3 regions of the Pseudoalteromonas sp. C8 genome follow, and region 3 is predicted to be linked to each of the others. Evidence: predicted binding sites of a transcription regulator. Region 3 holds the regulator's gene; each other region holds the start of a gene.
The links. The regulator sigma-54, encoded in region 3, starts transcription at its own class of promoters, with help from an activator protein. The targets are predictions, from matches to a motif close to GTTGGCACGNNNNTNGNNT.

Region 1 (5,656 bases), on a different contig from region 3:
TAATATCGTTAGCTTTTAATCCACTTGAACGAATAACTACATTCGCATCTAGTGAATTTAACGCACTTAGATCAATTTTAGTGTCATCCCATACTATTGGCTCTGCAGGTTTATCATTTTGCTCTACTGGCTCTTCTTGTTTTGCTACTGCTTCAGGTAGGTACGGGTTTAAATCAAGCATACCTAAATCAATATCAGCATTTACAGCTAAACGCTTACCTAGGTTAAGCTCGCTCTTACCTTTTATTTCCAATGCGTCTAACGTCGCAACTAAATCTTCTAAATTAAATTTCTCACCTGCTAGGTGCATTTTACCGTTTACACTAAATGCGTTAAAAGCATTGTCTTTAGCGTTTAACTCTACACCTTGCCATTTCGCAATACTTTTAACTGACTCACCACTTAGTGCTAACTGACCTTTAATATCTTGGCCTTGCTTAGCTATACTCCCTTCGAACGTTAAATCAACTAAACGAGAATCTAAGGTTTGTTTAACATTAAAAGTAGCACCTTCGATTGCTTTAGCAGGAGTATCTAATTTTATATCAAGCTCAAAACGCTCTTGCATATAAGTAATACCCCCTTTTACTTCTAATGTTTTACGAAGTGATGGAAGTAAAATAGCGAGTTCTAAATCACTAATTTGTTGCTTAGTACCTGTTAGACCATCTAGATAAGTAAATGTGCCGCCATAAATAGCAACCTCACCTAACTCAATATCAAAGTTATCTGGAAGCTTTATCGCTTCACCTGATTGGCTTTGCTCTTTAGGTTGCTCTGCAACTGCATCAAACAACTGCCAATTAGCTTTACCATTTTTGTCGGTTTCTAATAGGATATTTGGTTCGTTTATCACAAACTTATCTAATTTAAATTCACCACCAAATAATGAAAACCAAGGTATGTGTACAGCAAGCTGTTTCATACTCGCCATCTCGGCGCGCGAACCTGATTCCATATTTGCAAAATGCACGTCGTTAAGTTCTAACTTTAATGCAGGGAATACGCTAAGTGTTTTATCACCTTTAATAGTAAGAGTGCGCCCAGTTGTTTGTTCTACCTGCTGAGACACTTTATTAAAAATAGTATCAGTAGGGATTAAAAACGGTGCGGCAACAATTAGTGCTATACATAGTAAAAGTATTACACCTACAATTTTAAGTAAGGTTTTCATGATCGTCCTTTCAAACGTGCAAATAATGTTCTTATCATAGCGAGTGTTAGCCTTAAAATCATTGTCGTTCTGATAAAAAAGCTTTTTATTAGATATTACATTCTTATCCTGAATCAGCCCTGAAACATTTTGATACCTTTAGGTTACAAATAAATATTGACCCAATGAAACCTTAAGGTTGCATTGATACCTACAGGTTACATATTGTAAAAATTTTAAAAGGAAATGAGCTATGTCTAATTACGATATTAAAAGTGAAGAAAAATTTATGGGTCAAAATGCATGGTTTTCATTATTCATGGGTATTACTTTATTAATCATTAGTGTTTACTCAATGCTTAATCAAACATCAGCCCCACTATTGTTTTTAGGAACTGCTGCTTTTTTAGGTTCATTCTTTATGTTTGTGATCAGAGGCGGGTTTACATGGAGAATGAAATACCACCTTACATATAAAGATGAATATTTAAATACCATCGACACTATTGCCTATAAACATGTTGTGCTTGGCTTACTTTTTAGTATGGGTGGCGTGTACTTACTCTCCGATACTCTTGCTTTAGAAGTATCTCACAGCATGATGGCTACATTTTACCTTGCTGTAATGAGTTTAATATACGGCGTATCAATTCTTTGGCAAAGCAAAGATTAGGAGCAAAAGTGCAAAATAAAATTGCAAAATACCGCAAAGAAGCAGGCCTTTCGCAACAAGACTTGGCTGATCTAATTGCGGTTTCACGTAAGACTATTAGTACAGTAGAAACGGCACGATTTACCCCTTCGGTAATAATTGCTCTAAAAATAGCAAAGCATTTTAATACCTCAGTTGAAAGTCTCTTTGTACTGGATGAAAATGATTGATACATGTTAAAGCATTAGTCTCATTTTATTAGCAAAAATACCGATTTAGTCACTTCAATTACAACGTATGGAGGACAGCGCTGTTGTTATTAGCGTAATTGCGCTAAAATAGACCAGCAAAAAAATATATATCTAAACCGGAGATTCTACAAGGCATGAAAAAACTGCTAATTTCACCGTCAAAAATGACGCTAGGCGAACAAGAAAATCAAATCTATCAGAACATTCTGAAGCAATCTTCAGAGTTAAGCCTTAACCTTATGGCCGTGAAAGTAGAAAACCACCCTGATGATTTTTTACCTTGGTGTTACGAATTGCTAAGTGCAAGCAGAGATCGTATGAACTACGATTTGCTAGAGCCACAGCAGTTACCAGTACTTAAGAAGCTACACGATCAGCTTATTTCAGCTATCAGCTTTTTACAGGTTAAAACTTTACGTATTGCTCCGTGGCCTGTTGTAAGTGTATTTGTAGAACAACACAAAGACGTTATTGCACTTGATGAACAGCTTCGTTTGGTAGACTACATCAAAAGCATTCGTGAACAGTCTCTTAAAGATATGATTCCTGAAGATTTACTTGCGTTTAGCGGTAAGCACATGGCATCACTTGATCCAAGCACATACAACTTTGACGTTGAATGGTTTGCATCTACAAAGAGTGCAAAGAGCTTCCATCAAATGCTTGGTGATTTACCAGGTGCTTTTGACGATGCACTAGTAAATATTCCACTTGAAGGTGATATTACTCAATACGAATATCAACAATTTGTTGCTGCTTATTCAAAAATATTCACCGACAACAACGAAAAACCAACACTTGCGCCTGCAACACGACTGCTTGCAATGCGTCGCCCTGATTTATTTACTCCGATTACAAATAATCGATTAGATGCATTATGTGGTGCCCTTGGTGTTTCTAAACTTAAAAATAGTGATTTTGAGCGTTACTGGCAAGATATCGTAAAAGGTATTCAAGCTATGTCATGGTATAAAATGGCTAAACCTAGTAACGAGTTAGAAGAACAATTGGTTGCTATTAAAGCATTAATTCCATGTTTCTTTCACTACGCTGATGCTAAAACACCAGATAACTCTAACTACATTAAACTGCTAACCAAGCCTAAACGTACTACAACTACAACAGGTAAAACTCAGCGTAGAGGTAAAGAGTCTGCAGAAATATTAGTAGACCGTGCTCTTGCTGCTGACGATATTCCTGAACACATTCGCAGTAAACGTGATTCAATTGTGAGTGAAGTACAAAAAGGTCGCAGCGTAAACGAAACAATTAGCCTTATGCGCACTATATTCGGTTAAAATCTTCTAATTTAGCCGTACTTTTATGGTGCGGCTAGGTTAATTTATGCACCAGCAATGTGCGCAACATCTTCCTTCATGTTATATCCCCATCCTATTCATAAAATTCAAGCTCATGTTTTTAATAAATAAAAAATAATTTTTAATAAAAAATAATGAAGCTGGCACATACAGTGCAATTATCCCGTTAGTTAAACAATAAAAAGCCGTCAGCCTAAAGGTTCCGAATACATAATAAAAACCTTGGCGAGCAAAAATCATATAACGGGAAATGGACATGCTAAAACTAAAAAAAACCATCGCTATAAGTGCTATAGCATTAATGGGCGCAACATCTTTAACGTCAACAGCCGTACATGCTGAAGTAACAGCAAACGCAGCGGCAACATCAAACTACTTATGGCGTGGTCAAGAGCAAACTGGGGGCGATGCAGCTATTTCAGGCGGTATTGATTACGCCAATGAATCGGGCTTTTATGCAGGTACTTGGGCTTCAAATGCATCGTGGGCAGATGAAATGACCTATGAGCTTGATTTATACGCAGGCTTTGGTGGCGACATTAACGAAAGCGTTAGCTACGATGTTGGCTATATTTATTACGCTTACCCAGATGCCGCTTCTGAGGCTGACGCAGATTTCTCTGAAATTTACGGTAGCATCAGTGTTGAAGGCTTTACATTTGGTGCTTCAGTACTTGCAACATCAGCTGCAAGTGGTGATGGTACAGACTTTGGTGATTCACTTTACCTAACAGCTGATTACGGTTTTGCTGTTGGCAGTAACGGCACTGAAATGGCACTTCACTTAGGCCATTACTCTGGTGACTTTATTGGCGATGATAATATCTTAGATTACGGTGTATCAATTTCGAAAGACGGTTTTACTTTTGGTTTGTCTGATACAGATATGGATGATTCAGATATTAAAGCTTACGTTGCTTATTCTGTAGACTTTAATTTATAAGAAAGAATGTGTTACTTGCTGCAACACGAAGGGCCTTTTGGCCCTTTTCTCGTTTTTGAACAAGCCCCCTCACATCTGTTAACAAACCGTTACAATTGAATAAAAACAATACATACTTTTTCCTTTATTCTATTACTTAGTCACTGGGCATTTATAACTGCCTAGCCATAAAATAGGTATAAAGGAATAATAATGAAATCACCTAACGCGTTTAGCGCCCTACTCGATATTTATATAAATCCTAGTAAAGCTTTCAATGGTGTTGAACACGCCAAAGGTTGGTCATGGTTAGCATTTATATGTATTACCCTTGCTAGTATCGCTAGTGTTTATATTTTTTACTCTAGTGTTGATATGCAGTTTTTGATTAATGAGCAAGTAGCAGCATCAAGTATAGATGCAACAATTGGCGAGCAAAAAGCAATTCGTCAAAGTATAGAGCTAAATGCAGAAAACCAAATTTGGTTTGCTCTGTTTGGCGGCGTAATTGCGCTGGCTATCATGAATGCACTCATGGCACTTTATTATATGCTTGTGGCTAAACAAGATCCTGAATCAGAACATAGCTACGGAGCTTGGTATGGATTCTCTACCTGGACAATGATGCCAGTTGTTATTTCAAGCCTAGGCACAATTGCTCTTGTACTAAGTGCAAGTACAGATCAAATATCTCAACAAGCCGTATTTAGCTACGCATCTATTAACCAATTAATAATAGGACTTGAAATTGGCCATCCTTTTTATAGCTTATTAGAATCAATAAATTTATTTAGCTTTTGGAGCATTGCGCTGGGAATGATCGGCTTAAAATGCTGGACTAATTTTTCAACTAACAAAGCACTCCTATTCTCTGCACTTCCTTCAATCATTATTTTTGGTATTTGGGCAGTCATTGCAGCAATGTAACCACTAGATGGGGGTATGTATTGCCTCCGTATTACTTAATTCACGGATAGATAAAAATGAAAAAAGCAATAATCATCACACTCGCTGTAGGCGCATTTATAGCCCTAATTGTGTCAAAGCAAATCTCTGGCGATGAAAAACAAGCCGAAGTAAATATTGCTCAAGTAGAGCTTGGCGACATTGCTGACTCAATAATGGCTTCAGGTAATTTAGTTTTTAATACACAAGTGCAATTACGCTCTGAAGTGACAGGCCGAGTAGATAAAATATTTGTTCAAGAAGGCCAAGGAGTTAAACAAGGTGACATGTTAATGCGCCTTGATACAACCGCTTTTGAATCTGAAGTTACCCGTAGTAAAGCAATCCTTCGCGCCACAGAAATTGAAATTAAACATAGTAGAACACGCCTTGCTAACCTAGAGCGCCAACTTA
Region 2 (5,656 bases), on a different contig from region 3:
CCTCATACTGCAATAACTGCGCCGCTCCGCGAATTCCACCTAAAGGATTTTTAATTTCGTGAGCTAAGCCTCTAATTAGGTTTCGGGCAGCTTGATATTGATGCATTTGATTAGACGCTTGGTCGTGCTTAATTTCGTCATCGGTTTGGCGCCACTCAAATAAAATATAAAGCGAGCCATTAAACTTAATTTGTCGTGTACTTACGGCTACTTTTGCATGGCGAGAATCGCTAAAAACCACGTCAGCTCTGTGCTGCTGGCAATCTACGCCTTCAACTAATGAGTATTGTTCTATACGCTGTAAATCGATTGAATGGTAGTTAAAAAGGCTATCAAACGGTTGTTCTAACAAGCGCTTATTACCAAGGCCAAGCAGCTCGCTGGTACTAGTATTGGCATATACAACGGTAAAGTTTTTATCAAGTAACATGATAGCGGTTGTTTGATTTTGCCAAATGGCATCGAGTAGCTCAGGGCTAAAGTTTTTATTATTAATCATAGCTGCACCATTTTAGTGCGTGGATGTTTGCAAGCAAGTTATATGGTTAAATACACTGCTGCACGTTTAGTAATACCCCAATTTAGTTACCTAGGTTTAGCCCTTTTCGGTGCATAAAAAATATGCAGGGTTCGCTTGTAGCAATAACTTGGTTTTTACTATTAAAAAGCTTTAATTGTAGTGTGTGCTGACCACGTTCTACATCTCTAATTGCAAAGGTTGAGCTGTCACTGGCTGGGCCGTGTGCTTTACCATCAATAAAAAGTTGTATAGTAAAACCAGTTTCAAAGCGTGGTTTTATTCGGCTAGTTACATAAACAGTGCCGGTATTTTCACGAATAGTCTGGTTATGATCAGGTGAGGAAATAGCAATACTAAAGGCCGCTTGTTGAGGCTGAGGTTGCTCGTCGAAAATGTCAGTATTTGTTGCAGGCATATTAAGATCTTGGCTGGTGAGCTTTACTTCTTGAGCCCCTTTATGAGGGGTGTCTGAGAACACTAATACGCCATTTTTATCTTTCCAAGCGTATATTTTTGTTTCACCGGCATAACCATAATTACTTAATCCTAAAGTAATTAATAGTAATAAAATCTTGTTATTCACTCTGCAGCCCTGCATTTTTATCGGTAACTTAACTTTAGTGGAGATTGACTAATTTTACCATTAAAAAAGCCCGCAAAGCGGGCTTGAGAACACACATATTTTTACAGCTTAATTAACAGCTGTAGTACATTTCAAACTCAACTGGGTGAGTTGTCATGTTAAGCTTTTCAACTTCTTTAGACTTAAGTTCGATGTAAGCATCGATTAAGTCATCAGTGAATACGCCACCTTGAGTTAAGAATTCACGGTCTGCGCTAAGTGCAGATAGTGCTTCGTCAAGTGATGCTGCAACAGTTGGAATTTCTGCTGCTTCTTCAGCTGGTAAGTCGTATAAATCTTTATCCATAGCATCGCCAGGGTGGATCTTGTTTTTGATACCATCAAGGCCAGCCATAAGCATTGCTGAGAAAGCAAGGTATGGGTTAGCAGTTGGATCTGGGAAGCGTACTTCAATACGACGACCTTTTTCAGATGGAACCACTGGGATACGGATTGATGCAGAACGGTTACGTGCAGAGTATGCAAGCATAACTGGTGCTTCAAAACCTGGTACTAAACGTTTGTACGAGTTAGTAGACGCATTTGCGAAAGCGTTAATTGCTTTAGCATGCTTGATGATGCCGCCAATGTAGTAAAGTGCATCTTCAGAAAGACCGCCGTACTTATCGCCAGCAAAAAGGTTAACACCGTCTTTAGCTAAAGACTGGTGACAATGCATACCAGAACCGTTATCACCAACAACTGGCTTAGGCATAAACGTTGCTGTTTTACCGTATAAGTGAGCCATGTTATGGATAACATATTTCATTTCTTGAATTTCATCCGCTTTTAATACCATTGTATTAAAGCGAGTAGCGATTTCGTTTTGACCTGCTGTTGCTACTTCGTGGTGATGTGCTTCTACTACTTGGCCCATTTCTTCTAGAACTAGACACGTAGCTGAACGCCAATCTTGGAAGTCATCAACTGGAGCAACTGGGAAGTAACCGCCTTTAACACCTGGACGGTGACCAGTGTTGCCATCTGCATATTCTTTATCTGAGTTCCAAGCAGCTTGCTTAGAATCAATTTTGTACATAGAACCAGACATATCTGATTTGTATTTAACATCGTCAAATACGAAAAATTCTGGCTCAGGGCCAAATAAAACAGTGTCTGCAATGCCTGTAGAACGCATGTAATCTTCAGCACGCTTAGCAACAGAACGCGGGTCGCGCTCATAGCCTTGTAGTGTAGAAGGCTCTACTACGTCACAACGTAAAATTAATGTCGCTTCTTCAGTGAAAGGGTCTAGTTTGATTGACTCAGGAACTGGCATTAATACCATGTCTGATTCGTTTATGCCTTTCCAGCCTGCAATTGAAGAACCGTCGAACATTTTACCGTCTTCGAAAAAATCTTCATCAACTTGGTGATGAGGAATCGATACATGTTGCTCTTTACCCTTAGTGTCAGTAAAGCGTAAATCAATGAACTTGACGTCATTTTCTTTAATAAAATCTAAAACCGATTGTGACATGTGTCCTCCAACTATTGGGTTTTGTTATTGCTGCATAATTGCTTTGGTATTTACTAAGCTGATTTTGTGCCATTATTGTAACTGGCTGTTTATAAATTAAAAAAATATCATTGCATCAAAATGGAATATATTTACGCACCATATTGGTGCGTAAATATTCCATTTTAGTGCAAAATTTACAGAGCGTAATTTGTTGTTAATTTAATCAGCTGAAATTAGCATAACCTAAATGTAAAAGAGTAACAAAAAGATCGGAAAAATAGCCAAAAAGACTGTTTTTCAAAAAAATATTGAAATTTAATTCATATAATTGTCATATATAAAACAGATACTTAGTAAAAGTATTGAGAAAGTTTTAAAATATGTATTGGATAAACTTTCATCCATGTCATTAATGAGGGATAATATGCGCCCTTTTAAATCCTATGCTGGGACATCTCGCGAAAGCGTGGATGAGTGCGTAGATCTTGCAGGATCATTGAGAATTTAATTTCTCTGAGTAAATATATGAGCATCGAAAAGTTAAGAAATATAGCGATTATCGCGCACGTTGACCACGGTAAAACAACTCTGGTTGACAAACTACTTGAGCAATCAGGTACATTAGAAACACGCGGCGGTAACGAAGAGCGCGTGATGGACTCAAACGACATTGAGAAAGAACGTGGTATTACCATTTTGGCTAAAAACACAGCCATCTCTTGGAACGACTACCATATCAATATCGTAGATACTCCGGGACACGCCGATTTCGGTGGTGAAGTTGAACGCGTACTTTCGATGGCTGACTCAGTATTATTACTTGTTGATGCTCAAGAAGGTCCAATGCCACAAACGCGTTTCGTTACGCAAAAGGCATTCGCGCAAGGCTTAAAGCCAATCGTAGTTATCAATAAAATTGATAAGCCAGGTTCACGTCCTGATTGGGTTATGGATCAAATCTTTGATTTATTCGACAACCTTGGCGCAACTGACGAACAGTTAGACTTTAAAGTAATCTACGCTTCAGCTATCAACGGCTGGGCAACACTAGATTTAGACGAGCCATCAGACAACATGGAACCTATGTTCAAGATGATCGTTGACGAAGTATCACCACCGGATGCAGATCCTGAAGGTGACTTCCAAATGCAAATTTCTCAACTAGATTACAACTCTTATGTTGGTGTAGTTGGTATTGGTCGTATTAAACGTGGTTCTGTTGCTCCTAACCAACAAGTTACTATTATCAGTGCAGATGGCACTACACGTAATGGTAAAATTGGCGCAGTACAAAGCTACTTAGGTCTTGAACGTATCGAAACTGATAGAGCTTACGCTGGTAACATCGTAACTGTAACAGGTATTGGTGAGCTTAAGATTTCTGATACAGTTTGTTTCCCAGGAAACGTTGAAGCATTACCACCACTAAGTGTTGATGAGCCAACTGTAACAATGACATTCTCTGTAAATAACTCACCTTTCTGTGGTAAAGAAGGTAAGTTTGTAACGTCACGTAATATCCGTGAACGTTTAGACAAAGAATTAGTACACAACGTAGCACTTCGCGTTGAAGATACTGGTAGCCCAGATAGCTTCCGTGTTTCTGGTCGTGGTGAATTACACCTAGGTATCTTAATCGAGAACATGCGTCGTGAAGGTTACGAGCTTTCAGTTTCTCGTCCAGAAGTTATCTTACGTACTGTAGATGGCGTTCTAGAAGAACCGTTTGAAACAGTTACTATTGACTGTCAAGACGAGCATCAGGGTTCTGTTATGGAACAAGTTGGCCTACGTAAAGGTGAGCTTACTAACATGACTCCAGATGGCAAAGGCCGTATGCGTTTAGATTTCATGATCCCTAGCCGTGGTTTAATTGGTTTCCAAACTGATTTCATGACGCTTACTTCGGGTTCTGGTCTTATGTACCATACGTTCGATCATTACGGTCCTCACAAAGGTGGCGACATCGGTGTTCGTAAGAACGGCGTAATGATTGCAAATGCAACTGGTAAAGCACTTACTAACGCATTATTCAACTTACAAGAACGCGGCCGTTTATTCATCGGTCACGGTGTTGAAGTATACGAAGGTATGGTTATCGGTATTCATAACCGTGATAACGACCTTACAGTTAACGCCCTTAAAGGCAAGCAGTTAACTAACGTACGTGCATCTGGTACTGATGAAGCGCAAACGCTTTCTCCACACCTTAACTACTCACTTGAGCAAGCGCTTGAGTTCATCGATGATGACGAGCTAGTTGAAGTAACTCCACTAAACATTCGTATTCGTAAGCGTTACCTTACAGAAAACGAACGTAAACGTGCAGGTCGTGGACCTAAGTCATAATCTATTAATTTAGAATAATGATTTTAAAAGCCGCTGTATTGAAAAATACAGCGGCTTTTTTGTGTTTGGAAACAAGAGCTGTAGGCTATAAGTCGTCAGCTGACAGTATTTAGCTTAAAATTATATAGCTACCGTTTTGTTATGAAATTTCCATAATATATTTACCTCTAAAAGCGCAGCGCCTCTTAACCTCTTTGTGAATAATTTATTTAAAGATTTTTTGCACAAGGAGAAGGGAATGAGAAGAGGGAAAGTTGAAACAGCCGATAATGTAAAGTATCAGTGTTTGTTGGTGGGCTTTTTTTCGCTGGGTTTCGCTTCGCTCAACCCAACATACGTGTTCAATTATTTTATTGGTAGTTACTTACTTTTTAGGGAGTAGGGTTATTTTGCCAAAGACGTCGGCATCTATAAAACCACGATTTCTGTCGCCATTTACTGGTTGTACTTCGTGTGAGCCCATAAAGTGCTCGCGCACGTCACTGCCATCGTTATCGCAATACGCTAACATAAAGCCTATTACTTGCTTTTCGCTAAGTGTAATTGGGGTGTTATTAGCTCCTTCTTTATAATCATTAGGGTAGAGCTTTATTGCTACTTCCCAAGTAATGTTAAAAGGTGCGGTGGTGTTGCGCTTCCAGTTACTGACTAGGTGGTCGGTATACAAATGGGCCTTTTTATCAGGTCCGTAATCGGCGGCTTG
Region 3 (5,656 bases):
AATAACTGCGGTTATTTCGCTCTAAGTGCGGTAACCACGTTTGTACAAATGTTTGAATTTGCCATGTGAATTTTTGCACTATGCTGTGATTGGCCAAATAATCTTTAACGGGTTGATCTAACCCATTTAAAGGTTTTAATTCAGGTTCCCAATGTGGATTTGGTAAAAAGCGTGCATCAAATACGTAATCTGCTTCTTTTGGTATACCGTATTTAAAACCAAACGATTCAAACGTGACAATCAGTTGCTTATCTTTTTTACCTAAAATCTTTTCACGAATAGATTCAGCAAGTTGATGAACGCTTAAATCAGTTGTATCTATCATAAAGTCGGCGCGGGTGATTAATACATCAAGTAATTCTTTTTCTTTTTTGATGGCTAAATCAAGAGGCAACGAGTCAATTGATAGTGGGTGTAATCTACGAGTTTCAGAAAAACGTTTGATCAATGTTTGATCGTCGCTATCTAAATAAAATAACGTAGGTTTTGCAAAGCCAGGCAAGTATTCAAGAATATCGTTAAATTCATCTTGTTGTTTAGGGATGTTACGCACATCAATGCTAACAGCAATTTTATCATAGCTATCAGACACACTGCGAACTAATGAAGGAAGCAAGTTAACTGGAATATTATCTACGCAATAATAACCTAAATCTTCTACAACGCGTAAAGCAACCGACTTTCCAGAACCAGAACGGCCGCTTATGATAATTAACTCCATTTAACACCCTTTATAAAACTATGATTGATTGACAATAACTTGGTAAAGCTCAGCATCTGATTTTGCACTGCGTAACTGTTTACAAAAATCTTTGTTGTTTAGTTTATCAGCAATGGTTGCTAGAGTCTTTAAGTGCTGCTGGTTATCGCCATCTGGTACGATGAGTGCGACGAAAATATCAACAGGGCGATTATCGATTGCATCAAAATTTATTGGAGTTTCGCTAACGAGTACTAAAGCCAAAGGCTCTTCTGCACCGCTCATTCTTCCATGAGGAATGGCAATGCCACGCCCTATACCTGTACTACCCAATTTTTCTCTGCTCATTAAAGCATTAAGAATATCTTGTTGCGGTAAATACGGAAGTTTGTCGTGAGCAAGTTCGCTAATGAACTCTAAAATTCTTTTTTTGCTATTAAAAAGGACCGCAGCTTTGCTGCAGTCCTGGCATATAAGTGAGCTTAATTTCATCATATTAGTGTCGAGCAAGCTTCTCTTTGTGTTTAATTACTTGTCGATCGAGCTTGTCGATCAACGAGTCAATGGCGGCATACATATCTTGATGTTCTGTAGAGGCAAATAACTCAGCACCGCTTACGTGTATGGTGGCTTCTGCTTTTTGATTTAATTTTTCTACATCGAGAATGACATGAACATTATTAATATGATCAGAGTGTCTTTCTAGCTTCGCAAATTTGGTATTAATATAGTCTCTTAGTGAATCGGTTAATTCTACGTGACGACCAGTTAAGTTTAGTTGCATAAGCATTACCCTCTTTTTTTTGCGTCTTAAATCAAACTTTTACGTTGATTTGACGGTGGAATAGCCAGAGATTCGCGGTATTTTGCGATTGTACGTCTCGCTACTTTAATTCCTTGCTCAGCCAATATATCCGCTATTTTGCTATCACTCAATGGTTTTGCTGAGTTTTCTGCTGCGATTAATTTTCGGATAAGCGCACGGATTGCTGTAGATGAACATTCACCCCCGTTTTCGGTGCTTACATGGCTTGAGAAAAAATATTTAAGCTCAAATATACCACGGGGTGTGTGCATATACTTTTGGGTTGTTACGCGCGAAATTGTTGATTCGTGCATTTCTACCATTTCAGCAACATCATTTAAAACCATTGGTTTCATGGCTTCAGGACCGTGTTCAAAAAAGCCTTGTTGTTGCTTAACAATACAATTTGTTACTTTTAATAGCGTGTCGTTTCTACTTTCTAAGCTTTTAATAAACCATTTAGCTTCTTGTAAATGCGAGCGAATAAACTGGCTGTCACCACTGGATTTTACAGTGCGAGACATTGCCGCGTATTGGCTATTAACACGAATTTTAGGCATGCTGTCTGGGTTTAACTCAACAACCCAGCGGCCTTTAATTTTTTTAACTGACACATCAGGAATAACATACTCAGATTCTTCTCTTACAATAGTATCTGCAGGTTTAGGGCTAAGAGTATGTATTAATGTCATTACTTCTTTAAGCTCTTCTTCTTTGAGCTTAGTTTTCTTCATTAATGTACGATAGTCACGAGCAGCTAATAAATCAATATGCTCGGTTAAAATCATTTTTGTTTCATTAATGTAAGGTGTTTCTTTGTCAAACTGGTTAAGCTGAATACACAAACACTCTTGTAAACTACGTGCAGCAATACCAACAGGATCAAACAGTTGGATGCGTTTTAATACAGCTTCAATTTCATCAAGTTCGACTTCGTTATCATCTTCGTTTTCTTGATTAAAGCTTTCTAAAATCTCTTCGCAGCTTAGTGTTAAAATACCTGAATCATCGACGGCTTCTACAATCGCAATAGCAATAGCTTCGTCTGTAGGGCTAAATGGCGTTAGTTGTAACTGCCACATTAAATACTCATGGAGCGTTTCAGTAGAGGCGCCTTGGTATATTGATTCGTCTTCAGGCATCGGACCCGATGATGCTGCTGGGGCGGCACTCATGTACTCATCCCAACTAACATCCATAGCCATGTCGTCACTTAGCGTGTCTTTTGCAAGTGCTTCACCACTATCTTGTTCGTATTCGCTTGGAGCATCATCGGCAGATGCGCTAACAGTTATGTCATCTGTATCTGCTTTTTGCTCGTTTTTACCTGCAGCGTCTTCTGAATAGTCTGCTTCTTCAACCTCTAATAGCGGGTTGCTGTCGAGAGCTTCTTGTATTTCTTGCTGGAGATCCAATGTACTGAGTTGCAACAAACGAATAGCTTGTTGCAGCTGTGGAGTCATTGTAAGTTGCTGGCCCATGCGCAGCTGTAGTGATTGCCTCATGTATCTCTAACAATCCTTTTATGTTGTTATAATTAATACTAGCAGATGCTTAAAGACATGGCGTAAATGTTACAGCCTAAATTGCTCGCCTAAGTAAACATCGCGTACTGTTTTATCATTTAATACGTGTTCTGGAGTACCTGATGCAATCAGCTCCCCATGAGAAACAATGTAGGCTTTTTCACAAACATCAAGGGTTTCTCTTACGTTATGATCGGTAATTAATACACCAATCCCACGATTTTTAAGATGTTCTATTATTTTCTTTATGTCTAATACCGAAATCGGGTCAACACCTGCAAATGGTTCATCCAGTAATATAAATTTAGGATCTGCTGCCAGCGCACGTGCTATTTCAACACGACGACGTTCGCCACCTGACAATGCCATACCTTGGCTATCACGAATGTGTTGTATGCTAAATTCATCTAATAATTTATCGAGAGTGTCTTCTCTAGCTTGTTTATTTAACTCTTTGCGCGTTTCTAAAATGGCCATTAAGTTTTGATAAACAGTCAGCTTTCTGAATATTGAAGACTCTTGCGGTAAGTAGCCAATGCCTAATCTAGCACGACTATGCATAGGTAAAAGAGTAATATCGTTATCGTCTATCGATATTTTACCTTTGTCGCTAGGTACAAGTCCTACTATCATATAAAACGTGGTGGTTTTACCTGCGCCGTTAGGGCCAAGTAAGCCAACAATACTGCCAGCTTTGACTTCAAGGCCGACGTTTTTTACAACTTCACGGCCTTTATAGCTCTTTGCTAATAGCTCTGCTTTTAATGTGCTCATGGTTGACCTTTGTCGCTTTTTTTACTTTTTTTAGTCTCGATTGGCACTAAAATTGTGTGAACGCGGTCAGTTGAGTTTTCATCTTTTTCGGCACTGATTAGCTGCTGCTCTATATCGTAGGTAATGCTTTTAGCATTTATTTTTTGTCCCGCTTGCGATACTTGTGCATTACCAACAAGCGTTAAAAAACGCTTAGATACATCATAACGTACTTCGTCAGCACTGGCGCTCATAGTCGTGCCATCTGATTGCTTTTCTTCAAAGTGCGCAGGGCTACCTGTAGCAATTAATAATTGTTTATTATCACCAAGTTCATCGCGTTTATGTACTTCTAAGCGGTCGGCTGTGATACGGCGGTTACCGTGAATAATTTCAACGTTTTTCTCAAAAATCCCGACATTAGCTTTTAATTGACCTTCTTGCTTATCGGCGCTTATTGAAATTTGATTTGCAGTCGGTTGCGTGTTTTGCTCTGCAGCACTACTATTAAACGCTAGTATAAGTGTAGGAATAATAAGTGATTTTAATATTTTATTGGTCATAATATATGGTTCGCGTATGGTTAATTAGTTTTATCACTTCGGTTTTTAAGTCGGCTTCTAGGCCTTTACCAGTGATTTTTAAATTGGGTCCAGTGATGATAACGGGTTGCTCCGAACGCATTGTTAATAGTTTTATATCTACCTGAATATTATCAGCATTGATTTTGTCTATCATGGCGTTATCGGTTAAGTTTTTGGCAACCACATTGCCTTCTAAAATTAATTGTTTGTCTTCGTATAATGTTGCTTCGTCTGCATTTATTTGCCACGTTTGCTTTTCGTTATATAAAGTAAAAATAGGTTTTTCAAAAAACGTAAAACCTAATTGTTGATATAGCTCCATTTTAGCCGCAGTGACTTTGTGGCTAATTTTACCTTGTTCGTCATAGGCTGTTTGTTTGAGTTCAATGGCTATGTAATCAGGCTTGGCAATAACTTCAGGCTCAGTCTGAGGCACAATATTTGTTTGTGTAAAATAAGGGTACCAAAGCCAAACCATACAGCTAATGAATAAAACGCTTAATATTATGCGCGCTGCATTCATGAACTAGTGCCTTGTGTAGTCAATGCCTTACCATTTTCAAGCATAAGTAAGTCGGTGAGCTCTCTTACTGCACCAAAGCCGCCAGGCATTTGCGTTACATAGTGTGATAAACGTTTAATAAGTGGATGGGCATCATTTACTGCAACAGCAAAGCCGACTAATTCCATAACGGGCATGTCAGGACCATCATCACCGATATAAGCAATTTGTTCATCGCTAAGGTTGAGTTTGTCTTTTAATTCTTGATAGGCAATGAGCTTATTTTCTTGGCCTTGATAAATATGCTGTACGGTTAAGCTGCTCATACGTTGTTGCACTATTTGTGAATGACGACCAGTAATTACAGCCACTTCAAAGCCACTGTTTATAAGCGCTTTAATGCCAAAACCATCTTTTGTATTAAATGCTTTTAGCTCTTCACCTTGATTACCAAGATAAATACGGCCATCAGAAAATACACCATCAATATCGCATATAAGTAGCTTTACTTTTTTAGCGCGTGCTTTTGCATCATCGCTCAGCGGTTGATAGAGTTCTTCAAATTGCATTTATAACACTCCTGCTTTTAATAGGTCTTGCATGTTTAATGCGCCAATAGGTTGGTTTTTCTCATTGACGACGATTAAGCCATTTATACGTTTGTGTTCCATAATATTAAGCGCTTCAGCGGCTAAAATATCTTGTGTAGCCGTAGTACATGACTTGGTCATAACAACATCTATTTGTGTTGTATGAATATCAATTCTTTGCTCTAAAATACGACGC

Region 1: GQR39_RS16590 (TorF family putative porin) is a predicted target of sigma-54. The motif match lies at 3,515-3,533, and genes of this name have one in related genera.
Region 2: glnA (glutamate--ammonia ligase) is a predicted target of sigma-54. The motif match lies at 2,678-2,696, and genes of this name have one in related genera.

The regions. Positions count from the first base shown of each region.
Region 1 is NZ_WTKT01000019.1:75,756-81,411, reverse strand. Features, by position in the region: gene GQR39_RS16610 (AsmA family protein) at 1-1,174, opposite strand, end outside; gene GQR39_RS16605 (hypothetical protein) at 1,407-1,826, shown strand; gene GQR39_RS16600 (helix-turn-helix transcriptional regulator) at 1,835-2,035, shown strand; gene GQR39_RS16595 (hypothetical protein) at 2,191-3,354, shown strand; gene GQR39_RS16590 (TorF family putative porin) at 3,632-4,318, shown strand; gene GQR39_RS16585 (YIP1 family protein) at 4,511-5,224, shown strand; gene GQR39_RS16580 (efflux RND transporter periplasmic adaptor subunit) at 5,281-5,656, shown strand, end outside.
Region 2 is NZ_WTKT01000011.1:38,203-43,858, forward strand. Features, by position in the region: gene glnL (nitrogen regulation protein NR(II)) at 1-499, opposite strand, end outside; gene GQR39_RS12050 (DUF4124 domain-containing protein) at 582-1,103, opposite strand; gene glnA (glutamate--ammonia ligase) at 1,216-2,622, opposite strand; gene typA (translational GTPase TypA) at 3,130-4,953, shown strand; gene GQR39_RS12065 (CBM9 family sugar-binding protein) at 5,318-5,656, opposite strand, start outside.
Region 3 is NZ_WTKT01000001.1:323,917-329,572, reverse strand. Features, by position in the region: gene rapZ (RNase adapter RapZ) at 1-721, opposite strand, end outside; gene ptsN (PTS IIA-like nitrogen regulatory protein PtsN) at 740-1,192, opposite strand; gene hpf (ribosome hibernation promoting factor) at 1,197-1,484, opposite strand; gene GQR39_RS01500 (RNA polymerase factor sigma-54) at 1,511-3,010, opposite strand; gene lptB (LPS export ABC transporter ATP-binding protein) at 3,080-3,805, opposite strand; gene lptA (lipopolysaccharide transport periplasmic protein LptA) at 3,802-4,347, opposite strand; gene lptC (LPS export ABC transporter periplasmic protein LptC) at 4,337-4,891, opposite strand; gene kdsC (3-deoxy-manno-octulosonate-8-phosphatase KdsC) at 4,888-5,439, opposite strand; gene GQR39_RS01475 (KpsF/GutQ family sugar-phosphate isomerase) at 5,440-5,656, opposite strand, start outside.